DNA from 4 places in the Chryseobacterium sp. MEBOG06 genome. Region 1 is predicted to be linked to each of the others. Evidence: riboswitches for the same ligand, from Rfam matches in the RefSeq annotation. Region 1 holds a riboswitch; each other region holds the start of a gene.

Region 1 (3,969 bases):
ACAAGAAATTATTTTTCCGTTGAAGGTAAGTTTCGGGAATAAAACTTTAATTTAATTATATCATGAGAAAAATCTATTTTTTTTTCTTACTGCTTATCATGCAGTCCATGTCGGCCCAATTTACAGAAAATGACATTAAATTCTGGATAGGAACCGGTTCCAAAAAAGCTTATTTCATTGCTGATTTTAATGATAACAATACTCCTACGTCTTATGCATGGGGATATCGTTTTGATTCTAATGACTTAACAATGGAAGACCTTATCAATGCTATTGCTAATGCAGAGCCTAAGATAGAGGTTGAAATTCCTTCCGGGTTTCTTTACAGTTTAAACTACAATCATCATACACCAAGTCTTGATGATTATTGGTCTACCTGGTCAGGATTAACCTCAGAAAATTTATCATTCAATAACGGAGTAAATAATGACCTTTTGATTGACGGAAAATGGTATGGAATCTCCTATGGTTTTGATCCGCCTTCCAAGCCTTCCGCTCCTGTCCCTGCCTACAGTTCAAAGTGGTACAGTTCTTCTCAGATTACCAACTGGATAGGAACCGGAAGTAATAAAAGTCTGGTAGTAATTGACTTTGGGACAGATAGCACAAACGGAAATGCTGACTCTTTTGTATTCGGAATTCAATATAACGGAACAATAACTGCGGAACAGGCTTTACAGTTAATTCAGTCACAGACTTCTTATTTCAGTTTTACATCTACCAGTAATCAGGTTTCCAGTCTTTCACTGAATAACTTCACCGGAAACCCTTCCGCACCAAACAGCTGGAAATTATATAAAGGAAATGACCTTTCAAGCTGGCAGGCAAAAACCAATTTATCTCAAATTCAGCTGAATAACAATGACTGGCTAGGTTTAAGTTTCGGACAAAGAAGACCAATTACTCCGGCAGAATCATTTTCTACATTGGGTGTTTCCAGCGTCAATAAGAAAAAATTCGGTATCTATCCTAATCCGGCAAGTGACTTCATTCAAATTGATAGTCCTGAGAATGTGAAGGAAGTGAATATCTATTCTGCTACAGGGCAGAAAGTATTAACTTCCCAAGCAACAAAGATTAATATCCGGTTTTTGAATTCAGGAGTTTATTTTGTTGAGGTAAAAACTTCTGCCAATTCAACCATTCATAAGATAGTAAAGAAATAGGAAAAAAATATTTTCCCGGCCACGACTGGTAACTTTTTTTAAATGCAGTGGTGTCAAAACACGAGACTTTCTCAATTTTTGAGAAGGTCTTTTTTCGTCACGGGATTCCATTTTAACGACCGAAATTGTAAAATGAATTCAATATAAACTATAAAGCTCCTAATTTTAATTCTGAAAAACCAACAATAAAGATAGATTACTTATCAATTTGATAAAATATCTTTTTGAATAATTTATTAAATTCCATAAAAGACTTGAAATCAGGTACAATTCACAAAAAAACATCTATTAATTTATATGATATATTTGCAGCGTTTTTAAGGTTGAACATTGTTCATTAATAGGGAATCAGGTGAGAATAAATATTCGAATCCTGAGCTGTTCCCGCAACTGTAAACTAATCTACTTATAGCCTTTAATACCACTGGATAAAAATCCGGGAAGGCGGCTATAAGATGTAAGCCAGGAGACCTGCCTTAAATTAATTTCAACTTTCGGGAATAAAAGTTTGTGAAAGAAAAATCTAAACAGATTTTTTCATGAATGTTTTGTCCTGTGGTGAGGTTTCGGGAATAAAACTTTAATTTAATTATATCATGAAGAAAATCTATTTTCTTATTCTTGCGTTTGTACTCTCTTTTGCAAATGCGCAAACTGAAGGGGTCCTGGTACTCAACGAAGGCGGTGCCGGAAGCAATAATGCTGAAATATCGCTGATCTCCAATCAATCGGTTGTGACCAACAACTATTTTAAAATCAATAACAATAATGCAACACTGGGCGATACCGCACAAGACATTAAAATTTTTGGTGACAAAATTTTTGTGGTTTTAAACATTTCCAACCAAATAAAGGTCATCAACAAATCTGACTTTTCTTTGATTACCACGATTTCAAACAACCTGGACAATCCAAGATACATTGCTTTTAGCGGAGACAAATTCTATGTAACCAACTGGGGAGGAACAGGTTCTGTCAATAATTATGTAGCGGTTTACAATCTCAACACGTATGCTCATGAAGCAAATATTGCTGTAGGGTCGGGACCTGAAAAAATTTACAGTAAAGACGATAAGCTTTATGTTTTATTAAAGGGAGGTTTTGGAATCAATCAGTATATGGATGTTATCAATACTTCTACCAATTCGGTTATCTCAGAAGTAAATGTAGGAGATTTTCCACACAGTATTTTTGAAAAAAACAACCTTCTTTACATCATGAGTTCCGGAAATCCTTATACTCCTAATTCTTTTGGAACTTTTACGGTTTACAATACAACAAGCCAAAGTATCGTTTCCAGCACAGCACTTCCTGCAGGGACAAAACCAGCTTATATGGATACAGACGGTACGAATATTTATTATATGAAAGATGCGTCAATTTATAAAACATCTATTGCCGCTCCTTCTTTTTCAACAAATGCAATTGCAAGTGCACCTATTCCTATAAATAGTTATGGTACGGCCTATGGGTTTAATATTGTTAATAATAAAATTTATGTTGCTGACCCTAAGGGATATGTTGCACCGGGAAAAATTTACACTTATGATTTGCAGGGAACCTTAGAAAATACTTTTACAGTGAGTCTGCTTCCTAATCAAATCATTGCTTATAATAGTGCATCACCATCTCTTTCTACAGCTGAAAATACAAAAGCTTCTAAATTGTCATTATATCCGAATCCTGCAAGTGACAAATTCTTTGTACAAGGTTTAAATACCGGAAATATTCAGATTTATGATACTGCCGGAAGAATGATCATCAACACGCAGTATACTCAAAACGGTATTGATGTAAGTACTCTATCTAAAGGCAATTATATTGTAAAAATCACAGATAAGAATAATAATTTCACTGAAAAACTAATCATTAAATAATTCTTCAATGCAAAAATTATTAAGTCTTTTATGTACACTTATTGTGGGACTGTGCCTTGCGCAGTTTACTGCAAATGATGTAAAATTTTTCGTGGGAACAGGTTCTCAAACTGCCTATTTTGTAGCAGATTTCAAAGATGGAACTGATGACCGATCTTACGTCTGGGGAGTAAGATTTAATCCGGGGCAGAATATAACCGGGCCTCAAATGCTTCAGATGATCAAAAGTGCAGAACCTGCTTTTGATTATATTTTAACGTTTAATAACGGATTTCTTGATAAGGTTAGTTTTAATGACCATTCTCAACAATCTACACCGGACTGGTGGAGTTTATGGCGTGGTAATGATACGAACAGCTGGTCTTCAGTAGGATGGATGAACAATGGAACGATATTAAACGGCCAGTGGTACGGTGCATCTTATGGATTCAGCAATCCTACAGCACAAGCACCTGCTACGCCAACTCCTGCATACAGTTCTTTATGGTACAATTCCTCTCAAATTACCAACTGGATTGGCACCGGATCTAATAAAAGCTTAGTTGTTATAGATTTCGGAACTGATAATTCTAATGGAAATGCTAATTCATTTGTCTTTGGAATTCAATACAATGGAACGATTACTGCTGAACAGGCTTTGCAGTTGATTCAGTCACAAGCTTCTTATTTTACCTTTACCTCAACCAACAACCAAATTTCCAGTCTTTCACTGAATAATCTCACTGGAAACACTTCCGGATCAAACAGCTGGAAATTGTATAAGGGAAATGATATCTCAAGCTGGCAGACACAGTCCGAACTTTCACAAATTCAATTAACCAATAACAAATGGCTTGGATTAAGTTTCGGACAAAGAAGACCTTTTACTCCTACTGAAGCATCTAATGCAACACTGGGTGTTTCTACTGTCAATAAGAAAATTTTAA
Region 2 (3,969 bases), 2.5 Mb from region 1:
TTCCTGAGAAAGAATACAAAGCCGGAGAATTGATATCTTCTACAAAATCCTTTTTAAACCCACCTTCAAAACGCAGGTCCTTTGTTACGAAATATCTTAGCAATGCGGAAACAGAACCTACATTCCTGCTTACATCTACTATTCCACTTTTATAACCTTCTCCTTTATTGACCTGAAATTCTCCAATAAGATTGATATTCCACTTTGAATTCAGAAAATAATTGAAATCATTTTTCAAAATATAGTTTTTCCCTGTGCCACCGCTTGATTTAGGCAGATCCAAAGCTCCAAAATACTGAAAATTTTCTTCTGTATAAGCAGCTTTGAAAGAGTTGCTGAATTTTGTTTTATTCCAGTCCCATGCGATAAGGCTTCTTACACTCTGGGTTTTATATTTCGTTTTCGTTGCGGTTTCTTCATAGATAGGATAATGCTGTGAAGAGTCAAAAAACTGGCTTTGCCACGAAACTTTATGCTCATCAGTTATTTTGTAGGAAGCTCCTGCATTAAATGTAGTATTGTAATAATTTCCGTTCCTGTTGATATAATTAAGGTCGCTTACCTTATAATCATTTTCACTTACAGAGTAATTTCCTGAAGCTTTAAAGCTGAACCTGTCATTGCTGTAAGATCCTTTAACAAAGTTATTAAACGTATTGAAAGAGGCAACCTCTGAAAATAGTCCCCCATGAAATCCCTTATTAAAATCAAGAGTATTGTTCATGTGAATACTTCCTCCGATGGCTCCACTTCCGTATACCACACTTCCGCCACCAGCTTTTATTCCGATCTGATCATATCCGAACAGAGGCATATTGGTGATATCTCCTTGTCCCAGAAAGTTGGAATTGATATTAATTCCGTTCCATACAAAGGCGGTCTGCTGTGCAGTAGTTCCTCTGAAAGAAGGTGAAGAAACAGCCCCACGTCCATTTTCTTTAATATAAACCTGAGATTGAAACCTGAGCAGTTCTGAAAGGTTAGTAGAATTTTTCTCTGTATCTTCGGCTGTAATGGTTTTCACCGGATGAAAGAGTTTTACCCTGTTCATCTGGTTGTCGAAGATGTAAATAGTATCAATGGCTTTCTCTTGTCCGAAAAGAAAACAGCCATAAGATGAAAAAAGCAGTGCTAAAGATCTTTTTATATCCATATTATTTTACTTTTCCTCCGAAAGCAATATGTTTTTTGGTTATAACTCTGGCAGGTCTCCTGACTTTCGCATTCTGCACCTTCCCGTTGTATACAGTGGCTGCTTGCAGAAACTTTTAGTTGCGATTTACAGTTGCGGGGACAGTCCGGGGCTTTCACCCGATTCCCTTTTCATTCCAATATACTGGAAACCAAAATTTTTGCAAAGATAACTTTTTATATCTATTAGCCAAAAAACCAATCTGCAAACCACGGCTTCTTTTCCCATAGATTCTTCTTTAAAATAAACAAAAGTAAAATGACTGTTCTCAATATCAAAAACAGCCATTCGAAAGATCATCTCTACTAATGATTTGATGAACAACACTCCTAAAGCGTAAATTAACCTTTATAAGTAAAATAAAAAACTGCCTTCAAATGAAGGCAGTTCTATATGATCGAATCATTTTGTTCAATTATTTACCAATAACCTCTGTGATTGGATTTCCAACATTTCCGCTTGGAAACTGAATTTTAAGTAATGAAGAAACAGTAGGAGCAATATCGGTCATATAATAGGCCTTATTACTTTCTCCCTGCTTAACTCCCCATCCCATAAAGATTAATGGAATATGTGAATCATAAGAATTCCATACACTGTGTGTAGTTCCTGTTTTAGAGTATGGAGGAAGCATAGAGTCATGAGAAATCAATTGAATATCACCACTTCTCTGTCTGTTGATTCCGTTGATAATTCTTTGTTTGATAGGTTCCGGAATACTTGCTTCCTGAACTTTATCTACAGAAACGGCATATAAAACAGTAGGGTCTTTTTCAAGCTCCTTAACGGCGAAGTTTCTTACGTCATCTAATTCAAGCTTACTGTCAGCCAATACTTTTCTGTCGAAATAGATCTGATAATTATCGATGGCATTGATTAATTTATCAGCTCCGAATTTCTCTTTCAGTTTTTGGTTAAGATCTTTCTGAGCTCCTTCTCCAAAGAAACCTGTCGGGATCTTATGTTCTTTCAGGAATCCTACAGAGTGTGCTCCACCATGGTCAGCAGAAAGGAAAACAGTATACTCTCCTTTTCCAACTTTTGAATCCAGATAATTAAAGAATTCTGCCAGATCCTGATCTAATCTGATATAAACATCTTCCACTTCAATAGAGTTAGGCCCGAATTTGTGTCCGGCATAATCTGTAGAAGCAAGGTTAATTGCCAAGAAGTCTGTAATATTGTCACCACCCAGTTTTTCACCCTCTACAGAAGCTTCTGCCAGCTTCAGTGTCAGCGTATTTCCGAAAGGAGTATAGCGGATATTATCTTTTTTATCCTGATAATCTTTAGCCAGATTGCTGTAAGGGAATGTAGGGGTCTTTGCACTTCCCAGTAATCCTTCCCATGGAGAATTGTCAGGCGCACTTTCTGTATACTGATTGATCGGGAGTAAGGTATTCCAGCCATTTGCTACCAGTTTTTCCGGTAGGTTCTGTGTATTGAATGATTTTACCCATTGAGGAAGATCATTCATATACCATGTACTTGTAATAAAATTCCCTGTACTGTCATCAAACCAGAAAGCTCCGTTTGGCGTATGTCCTGCCGGAAGTATAGAGGCACGGTCTTTCAGAGAAACACCAATTACCTTTCCCTGGAAGTTGGTTGCCAGTCTCAGCTCATCCGTTACTGTGGTAGACCAAAGGTTTTTGGGAGAGTGGCTGCCAATTTTTGTATTGGTGGTTCCTACAGGCTGAACGCTTTCATCTGCCGTACAGTATACACCTTTACCTGTTTCTTTATCTGTCCAGTCATTTCCTGCAATACCATGAATTGCCGGTACAGAACCTGTATAGATACAGGTATGCCCCAAAGCTGTAATAGTAGGAACATATGGAATATGTACATTATTTAAAGAATATCCTGTATTCAACAGTCTTTTGAAACCGTCATTTCCGAATTTGCCATAAAAACGGTATAAATAATCCCAACGCATCTGATCTACGACCAGACCCACCACTAATTTCGGTCTTTCCAGCTGGGTATTTTTATTCTTCTGTGCATTGATTGTAACTACGGACAAAAAAGTAACTGCCGCAATTGAAATTTTCCTAAGCATCCAAGTAAATTTTTATTGAAGACAAATTTAAGGGTTTTGAAAGTCTTGGAGTGTGAAATTTTATTTAATTTTGATATTTATCCAATTCATCAACTCAACCAACCATGATTTTAGGAGTATACTGGTATTTTAAGTTTCCTGAAGATTTATACCATTTCAAGTTTTTTAATTTTTTTGAGGGATATGGAGGTCATATCGATAATGAAGCAAATCTGGCAGCCAGAGTACAGGTTGATCATATTAACAATTTTATCCAAAAGCTGGAAGATCTGAAAAAACAGTTCAAAGAAAGCTTCATACTTCTTAATATCAATGAAAATCAATTGATTATTAACATTTCGGACCGTCAGCTTTTTGATTATCATTTCCAGCTCGCCACTGAAATAGAAAAATTACTGATTCATGAAAATGCAATATTACTGGATTCCGGTATTCCTTTCAAAATCCAAACCACTAAAAGTTGGTCTCCGGAAAGAGAAGCGTTTGAAAATATAAAACATCGGTTTATTCAGATGACAGGTTCGGAATTTAAGAAAAGTAATGCTGAAAATTACTCTATAAGAATAGACTGTAACCTGCCTTTAGATCATAAAAAAAACTTCATTAAAGATTTGGTACAGATCTGCAGGGAAGAAAATCTTCATGTATTTTACTATCACGATTTTGATTTTAAAAACCATTGTAACCTGATGCTTTTTTTCTCCAACGGCAGACA
Region 3 (3,969 bases), 620 kb from region 1:
TTCGCCAATCTGTTTTCCTTAAAGGAAGCCCTTCCCGGATTGCAGGTTCATCAATCTGAATAATTCTTATTCCTGCTCTTTCAAGATCCACTACTTCATCACGGATCGCCAGAGCAATCTGTTTGCAAGTCTCAGAGCGAGGCTGATCATCACGTACAAAAGACCATTGCAGAATCGTAACCGGACCTGTCAACATTCCTTTTACCCATTTCTCAGTCTGCGACTGTGCATACTGAGACCAATATACAGTCATCGGATCTGGTCTTGAAACGTCACCAAAGATCACTGGCGGTTTTACACAACGGCTTCCGTAGCTCTGTACCCAGCCGTTTTTAGTGAATGTAAATCCTTCAAGCTGTTCTCCAAAATATTCCACCATATCGTTTCGCTCAAATTCTCCATGTACCAGTACATCTATTCCTATTTCTTCCTGCCAGCGGATGGTTCTTTGGGTTTCTTCTTTCAGTAAAGTATCATATTGTTCAGCTGTAAGTTCTCCTTTTTTAAATTTAGCTCTCCAGCTTCTTACTTCTGTGGTCTGGGGAAATGAGCCGATGGTTGTTGTCGGAAATAAAGGAAGCTGTAATGCCTTCTGCTGTTTTTCTTTACGGATTTTGAATATATTTTTTCTTTGAGCATCTTCTTCAGTCACCGCATTAGTTCTCTGTTTCACCTCATTATTATGAATAAGAGAAGATGTTTTTCTGTTTTCAATGGCTTTTTTGTTTTCTTCAAACTCAGCAAGGATATTTTCATTTTCTGTTCCGGATGCAATTTCCTTCAGACTTACTACTTCTTTCACCTTTTGTTTTGAAAAAGCCAGCCAGTTTTTAATTTCGGGATTAAGATTCGTTTCAAAATCCAAGTCACATGGTGAATGAAGTAATGAGCATGATGGTGCTATAAAAACTCTTTCGGAACCAAGCTTTTCAACAGCTTTCCTGATGAAAGACAACGATTTTTCATAGTCATTTTTCCAGATATTTCTTCCGTCAACAAGTCCTAATGACAGGCTTAAACTTTCCGGAATTACGTTGAGAATATCTTCCAGCTGCTCAGGATTTCTTACAAGATCTGTGTGTAATACATTTACAGGAAGTGAGACGGCAAGAGACAAATTATTCTTCAATCCTTCGAAATAAGTAGCCACAATAAATTTCAGTTTCGGGAAACGTTTTCTTATTTCAGAATAAATATATTGATAGGTTTCTTTTGCCTTATCCGTTAAGTCCAAAGCCAGAAAAGGTTCATCAAACTGAATCCATTCAGCACCCTGCTCCTGAAGTTTGGTTAAAATCTCTGTATAAACCGAAAGTAGATTTCCTGCCAGATCCAGCTTATCAAATCCTTCTTCTTTTTCTTTTCCTAAAAGAAGGTAAGAAACAAGTCCTATAATGACTGGCTTTGCACTTATTCCTGCCTGCTTTGCTCCTGCAAATTCATTGAAAATCTTATCTGAGCTCAGCTTAAACTGCTGGTTTTTGTAAAATTCAGGTACGATATAATGATAATTGGTATCAAACCATTTGGTCATCTCCATCGCGGTGATATCCAATCCGTCTTTCTGATATCCTCTTGCCATTGCAAAGTAAAGGTCCAGTTCAGAATTGTTTTTTTTAAGCACCACTTCATGATAACGTCTCGGAATTGCCCCTACAACAAGGCTCATATCCAATACCTGATCATAGTATGAAAAATCATTACAAGGAATTAAATCTATTCCTGCGTCTTTCTGGATATTCCAGTTTTGGGTACAGATATTCCTTCCTGTAGTAAGAAGTTCTTCTAAAAGGATCTTACCTGACCAATATTGCTCGCAGGCTTTTTTGAGTTCTCTTTTACCACCAATACGCGGGTAGCCCAGAATGTGTGTTTGCATTTTTTAAACTTTTTAATTAGACTTAATGTAAAGCTCTCTGAAATGCTTCGCAACACTTTAACGGATAAATAAGATTTTGGAAAACAATGACATACAGAATAACACACCTCCTCTTTCATAAGAAAATGCATAGTCCGATATATCATCTGTATGACCCAAAAGCTTCAGACCGCGAAAGCATTGTCAATTCAGTAAAGGCAGGTCTCCTGACTTGTAACAGTTTCCGTCATCCTTCCCGCTTTTGGCAGTGGATATGCAAGGACAGAAACTTTTGATATGTTACTTACAGTTGCGCGACAGCTCGTGATTTCCACACGATTCCCTATTAATCTACCTTAAGTAAAACCTTTCCTGTTTGATGAAGTATCTATAAAGAACTGATTTTTACCAGTAACAACCGTCACCAGTAAAGTTTTTAATTTTGTGTAAAATTAGCAATACAGAATAAAACAACAATAAACAATGAATAATTAAGCAAATTAAACTTTTAAAACAATTTATAAAAGCATAAAATTCCTTATCTTTAACTGTTTTTATAATTTAAAAGAATAATATTCTGTGGAAGAACTTGATGATAAAGATGTACAGTTACTCAGACTGCTTCAAAAAAACGCAAAACTGACAGTTAAAGAACTGGCCAAAGAAGTTAACCTGTCTACTTCTCCTGTTTTTGAAAGAGTAAAAAGGCTCGAACAGGAAGGATATGTTAAAAGATATGCCGCAGTTCTGGATGCTGAAAAGCTCAATCGGGGGTTTACAGTTTTTTGCCAGATCAAATTAAAAATCCATGACAGGTCTGTGGGTTATGATTTTGTAAAAGAAATTCTGGAGATTGAGGAAGTGGCTGAATGCTACAACATTTCCGGAGACTTTGATTTCCTGCTGAAAGTTCAGGTCCGTGATATGAAACATTACCAGGATTTTGTATTTAATAAACTGGGATCTGTAGATTCCATTGGAAGTACCCACAGCACTTTTGTAATGGCTGAAGTTAAGAACAACCATGGAATAACGATTTAATTGAAAATTTTAAGAATGGAGAATTAAAAATTAATCATGACATCAATTTTACACCTTTTACTTGCTTGAGGGTACAATTTTTCACTTTTTATTTTCAATTCTCAACTCTTAATTTTTTCATTTTTAACTCACTATGTCTAGTTTCCTTTAAACTCCGGGCTGCGCTTCTCTATGAACGCTCCGATACCTTCGTTGTGATCTTCTGTAGTGAATAATTCTCCAAATAAGGCGGCTTCCTGTTGTAATCCATCTTTGATATGCAGTTCAAAACCTGTATTTAAAGACTGTTTTGCTTTGGCTACAGCCACCGGACCTCTGGAAGCAATTGTTTCTGCAAGTTTCTGAGCTTCATTCAAAAGGTCTTCCGGAGCAAAAACATGATTCACAAATCCAAATTCTTTACAGGTGTCTGCAGAATAAAATTCTCCGGAGAAAACCATTTCTCTAGCCTTATATAATCCGATGGCCCTGGGTAAGCGCTGGGTTCCGCCAAAGCATGGCAATAATCCTAGAGTTACTTCAGGCAGTCCGAATTTAGCTTTTCCGCTGGCCAGAATAATGTCACAGGACAATGCTAATTCACATCCTCCTCCTAATGCAAATCCATTTACAGCAGCAATTACTGCAAATGGCAAGGTTTCAACAGCATTAAAAGCATTCTGAGCAGCTATTGAGAAATCTTCAGCTTCTTTTGGGCTCATTCCCTGCATTGCTTTGATATCCGCTCCTGCCACAAATGCTTTGTCACCTGATCCGGTAATGATCAGCGCCCGTATATTTTTATCTGTTTTTATTTCATCGGCAAATGATTTCAATTCTTTTAAAACGTTTTCATTCAAGGCATTTAATGCCTGTGGTCTGTTAATGGTCAAAGTCCCGATATGACCGTCCTGCTGGTATAATAATGTTTCGAAATTCACTTTTTTAATTTTTTAATTGATCTTTGAGCAGTTGAAAATTGAAAGTTATAAAGAAGTCGAGATGACATTCCATTTTTAATTTTTAATTTTCAATTCTCAACTATTAAAGCTCTGCGTTCAGAAACTGAATAATACTGGAAAAATCTGTTT
Region 4 (3,969 bases), 610 kb from region 1:
AAAGATTTAGAGATATTTCCATTGCCTTTACCCAGGAATCAGGAGCTTTTTTGCCATGCAACAGGTGTAAGAAATGCCCACCAATAGTGTCATCATCTGTTTCAACATTGATTTCTTTACCATTATGAGTATAGTGATACCAATATAATAGCCCTGAGCTAAATGATGCCAGAAGTTTGTCCGCAATATCTCTTGCTCCTGCCATATTATGATCATCTTTTTCCGGCTGAATACTTCCGACTGCAGATACCATTGAGCGCATGACATCCATTGGGTGTGCTGCTGCGGGAATACTCTTTAAAATATTTCTTACAGAATGAGGCAATCCTCTTAGAGACTTTAATTTTGCTTTATAGTTTTTCAACTGGGAGGCGGTAGGCAGCTGGCCGTATATCAGAAGATAAGCAACTTCCTCAAACTCTGTTTTTTCTGCCAGATCCAGAATATCATATCCTCTGTAATGAAGATCGTTTCCGCTCTTTCCTACACTACAAAGCGCTGTATTCCCTGCTGTGACACCCGAAAGAGCGACGCTCTTTTTAGGTTTAAATGTTGGTTCGGTGCTCGTTGACATATCAATTATTTTGTTTAAAAAGGTTATCTAATTTTTGTTCGTAATTATAATATCCGATGCTTTTATAGAGCTCTTCCCTTGTTTGCATCGTATCCAGTACATTGGCTTGTGTGCCTTCTTTACGGAGATGTTCGTATACATTCTGAGCTGCTTTGTTAGCCGCACGGAACGCAGAAAGTGGATAAAGAATCAACCCTACCCCTGCATTTTTCAATTCTTCTACAGTATACATTTCAATCATTCCGAATTCTGTTATATTGGCTAATACTGGGATTCCTGTGGCATCAACAAATTTTTGATAAAAGGTTAGGTCCGGAACGGCTTCTGCAAAAATAAAATCTGCTCCGGCCTCTTTGTAAGCTACTGCTCTTTCCAGTGTCTTTTCAAGACCTTCATTAGCGAAAGCATCTGTTCTGGCGCCAATTACAAAATTATCATCACTACGGGCATCCGCAGCAGCCTTCAGTCTGTCTACCATTTCTTCTTTGCTTACCACTTCCTTTCCAGGGCGGTGTCCGCAGCGCTTTGCACCTACCTGATCTTCAATATGTAATGCGGCTGCTCCGGCCTTGATCAATGATTTCACCGTTCTTGCCACATTAAATGCAGAAGGACCAAATCCAGTGTCTACATCTACCATTAACGGGAGGTCGCAAACATTGGTAATACGCTGAACGTCTATTAAAACATCTTCCAGCGTCGTAATTCCCAGATCCGGAATTCCTAAAGAACCTGCCGCCACACCTCCACCGGAAAGATAAATAGCATTGAAGCCAGCCTGCTGTGCGAGTAACGCATGATTGGCATTAATAGTTCCAACAATCTGAAGAGGACTTTCTTTTTCCATGGCCTCCCGAAATTTCATACCGGGAGACTTCAAACTTTCACTTTTAGTCATTATAATATTTATTGTTTAGTTGAAATTTGTTCGTAGAAGACAATAGACAAACATTGCAGTAAGCAGCTCTATCCAATGATGGGCGATAAAAAGTAATGAACGGAAGAGAAGCAAAGTAATGCTCTCCGTTTTCCGAAATTCGGAATTTTGAATAATTAAGTTCCTGCAAACCTGTTTGTTTCCAAGTCTGCTGCTCCTGCATAAATAATCGAGATCGGATAGATACACTTTTTAACTTTTTATGTTGATTAATAAAAAGTTCCTGATAAACTTCACAATACCTTTGGGAAAGAAAACTATGGAAAAGGAAAATACGGTGAACGATAGCATAATGAAAAAGCATACTGCTCCATTACCTATTTGTATCACAAAATAACATGACCTGACAAAGATTTTTGACCAAAATGTTATCCATATCGTATCATACCTGACTATAAGCTTCAGACCGCGAAAGCATCGTCAATTCGAAATAGGCAGGTCTCCTGACTTGTAACAGTTTTTATCGTCCTTCCCATATCCCGGGTATACAGTGGACCTTTATTTTGATAAAAACCTTATCCGTTACTTACAGTTGCGCGACAGTTCGTGATTTGCACACGATTCCCTTTTAATACACAGCTAAGTGTAACCATTTTCGGTTGATAAAGAAGGTGTTAAGAACTCCTTGGTGGTAAATATAAGTATTTTATGAAAATGACCAAGAGATTTTATGCAAACAATAATTATTCCAAGCTAATCAACTGTAAATGTATCATTTAAAAAAACACAATTAACAGTTCAGACATTACAATTTAGGCAATAACATTAATTTTTCGTTACTAAATTCATAAGATATGACGGTAAAATATTAAACCAACCTAAATAAAAACCTTATTTTACCTTTGCTTGACATTCACAAATAACAGATGTTTTCAAGGAAATTTTTGCCCTTTTTTACAAAAGTATTTTCTGAAATTTTCGCATAGGTAAAATCCGTATTGAGTGTCTGAAATTTTTACTGAAAACTTTACTGAAATTGTATTTTCAGAGACTTTATCGTAAGACATTTTACTTTAAAATAAGTTTCGGCCCATTGCTTTTAGCAATGGGCCAAAACTTATTTTTTACCGCTTTCAACAAGCGGAAATATTATTTTATTTTAAATCTCTAGATTTTAGCTCTTCCTGTAATTCCCAGTCGACTTTTTTTGAATTTATGACAAAAGGAATAAAAACAACAGGTAAAAATGTAAAGAATCCAAAGCCATTTTTCACTGTACTGTAAATAGAAATACCAGCCATAAACCCTACTATCACTGCATTCATTATTTTGTTTGAACTGGCTTTTTTCGCTCTTTCTATCAGTTCCTGATTGTTTAACTCATTCAGTTTATTTTCTATTGGTTATTTAGATTTAAAGGTTACGAAATTTATACTAAATTGTTGAGCTAAAACATCCAACAGTATAAATAACCAAGATACAAAAAATATTTTTCCAATAAAATAAGAACAGCTAAAGGATCAGTATTCCTTTAGCTGTTCCGGTTGTAATGTTTGAGTTCATGTTTTGAACCTTAGCTGAGAGCAGTAACGGGATAACGGTTTTTAAATCTTTTAAAATCTTTTAAAGTATATTCCGGGCAGGCGCCTTCCTGTGAAGTAATAAAGGCCCCCAGTGAAACCGCCTGAGTCATAATCTCATGAGCAGAAGCTTCATTCCCGATCCTTTTGGATAAAAATCCTGCCAAAAATGAATCTCCGCTTCCCACCGTATCTTTAACCTCAACCGGGATTGTAGGATAGAGATAAAAACGATCATCTATAGCATACAATGCTCCTTTACTTCCTTTAGAAATAATAATTTCCCGAATCCCGAATTTGTCCTGCAGATATCTGATACTGTCTTCTTCGGTTTTATATTCTTTATCTAGAAAGTCCAGAACCATCCTCAGTTCTGCTTTATTGAATTTTGCCAAATGAGTTTTATGCAGCAGTTCGTTAATAATTCTGATATCGTAATAAGGTGCTCTCAGATTGATATCGAAAACATTATAACTTCCTGTTTCAAGCAGTTCAAATAATGTATTTTTTGTTTTTTCATTTCGGGCAGCCAATGTTCCAAAGACCAAAGCATCTGCTGTTCTGGCAGACTTAAGATTTTCAGGTGTCGTTCCTATAAAATCCCAGGCTACATTTTCTACAATATCATAATGGGCATCGTTATTTTCATCCACAGTAGCAACAACAGTGCTTGTAGGATATTCCTGATTGATCTGAATAGTATCTGTAGGAATCTGCCAGTTTTTAATCTTTTGCAGCAATTCGTGACCAGGTTCATCATCTCCTACGCTGCTGATCATCTCTACATTTAGACCCATTTTAAAAAGGTGGTACGCCACATTGAAGGGTGCTCCCCCGATTCTTCTTTGAGCCCCGGGAAATATATCCCAAAGAACTTCTCCAAAACAGACTATTTTATGTTTTTTTTCTTCCATTATTAATTGAATTATATTTTTCTA

What was found. Region 1 has a riboswitch for cobalamin ahead of LF887_RS06530 (T9SS type A sorting domain-containing protein). Riboswitches for the same ligand answer to the same signal wherever they lie in the genome.
Region 2: another riboswitch for cobalamin. It lies ahead of LF887_RS18020 (TonB-dependent receptor plug domain-containing protein); the one in region 1 lies ahead of LF887_RS06530 (T9SS type A sorting domain-containing protein).
Region 3: another riboswitch for cobalamin. It lies ahead of metE (5-methyltetrahydropteroyltriglutamate--homocysteine S-methyltransferase); the one in region 1 lies ahead of LF887_RS06530 (T9SS type A sorting domain-containing protein).
Region 4: another riboswitch for cobalamin. It lies ahead of prpB (methylisocitrate lyase); the one in region 1 lies ahead of LF887_RS06530 (T9SS type A sorting domain-containing protein).

Annotation. Positions count from the first base shown of each region.
Region 1 is NZ_CP084580.1:1,397,576-1,401,544, reverse strand. It holds gene LF887_RS06535 (T9SS type A sorting domain-containing protein) at 63-1,166, shown strand; cobalamin riboswitch at 1,470-1,660, shown strand; gene LF887_RS06530 (T9SS type A sorting domain-containing protein) at 1,763-3,043, shown strand; gene LF887_RS06525 (T9SS type A sorting domain-containing protein) at 3,051-3,969, shown strand, end outside.
Region 2 is NZ_CP084580.1:3,937,840-3,941,808, forward strand. It holds gene LF887_RS18020 (TonB-dependent receptor plug domain-containing protein) at 1-1,153, opposite strand, end outside; cobalamin riboswitch at 1,185-1,363, opposite strand; gene pafA (alkaline phosphatase PafA) at 1,608-3,254, opposite strand; gene LF887_RS18030 (hypothetical protein) at 3,359-3,969, shown strand, end outside.
Region 3 is NZ_CP084580.1:2,017,423-2,021,391, reverse strand. It holds gene metE (5-methyltetrahydropteroyltriglutamate--homocysteine S-methyltransferase) at 1-1,879, opposite strand, end outside; cobalamin riboswitch at 2,058-2,244, opposite strand; gene LF887_RS09270 (Lrp/AsnC family transcriptional regulator) at 2,438-2,899, shown strand; gene LF887_RS09265 (enoyl-CoA hydratase/isomerase family protein) at 3,037-3,819, opposite strand; gene mmsB (3-hydroxyisobutyrate dehydrogenase) at 3,923-3,969, opposite strand, start outside.
Region 4 is NZ_CP084580.1:2,005,738-2,009,706, reverse strand. It holds gene prpC (2-methylcitrate synthase) at 1-574, opposite strand, end outside; gene prpB (methylisocitrate lyase) at 576-1,472, opposite strand; cobalamin riboswitch at 1,927-2,120, opposite strand; gene LF887_RS09220 (hypothetical protein) at 2,606-2,776, opposite strand; gene LF887_RS09215 (carbohydrate kinase family protein) at 3,025-3,945, opposite strand.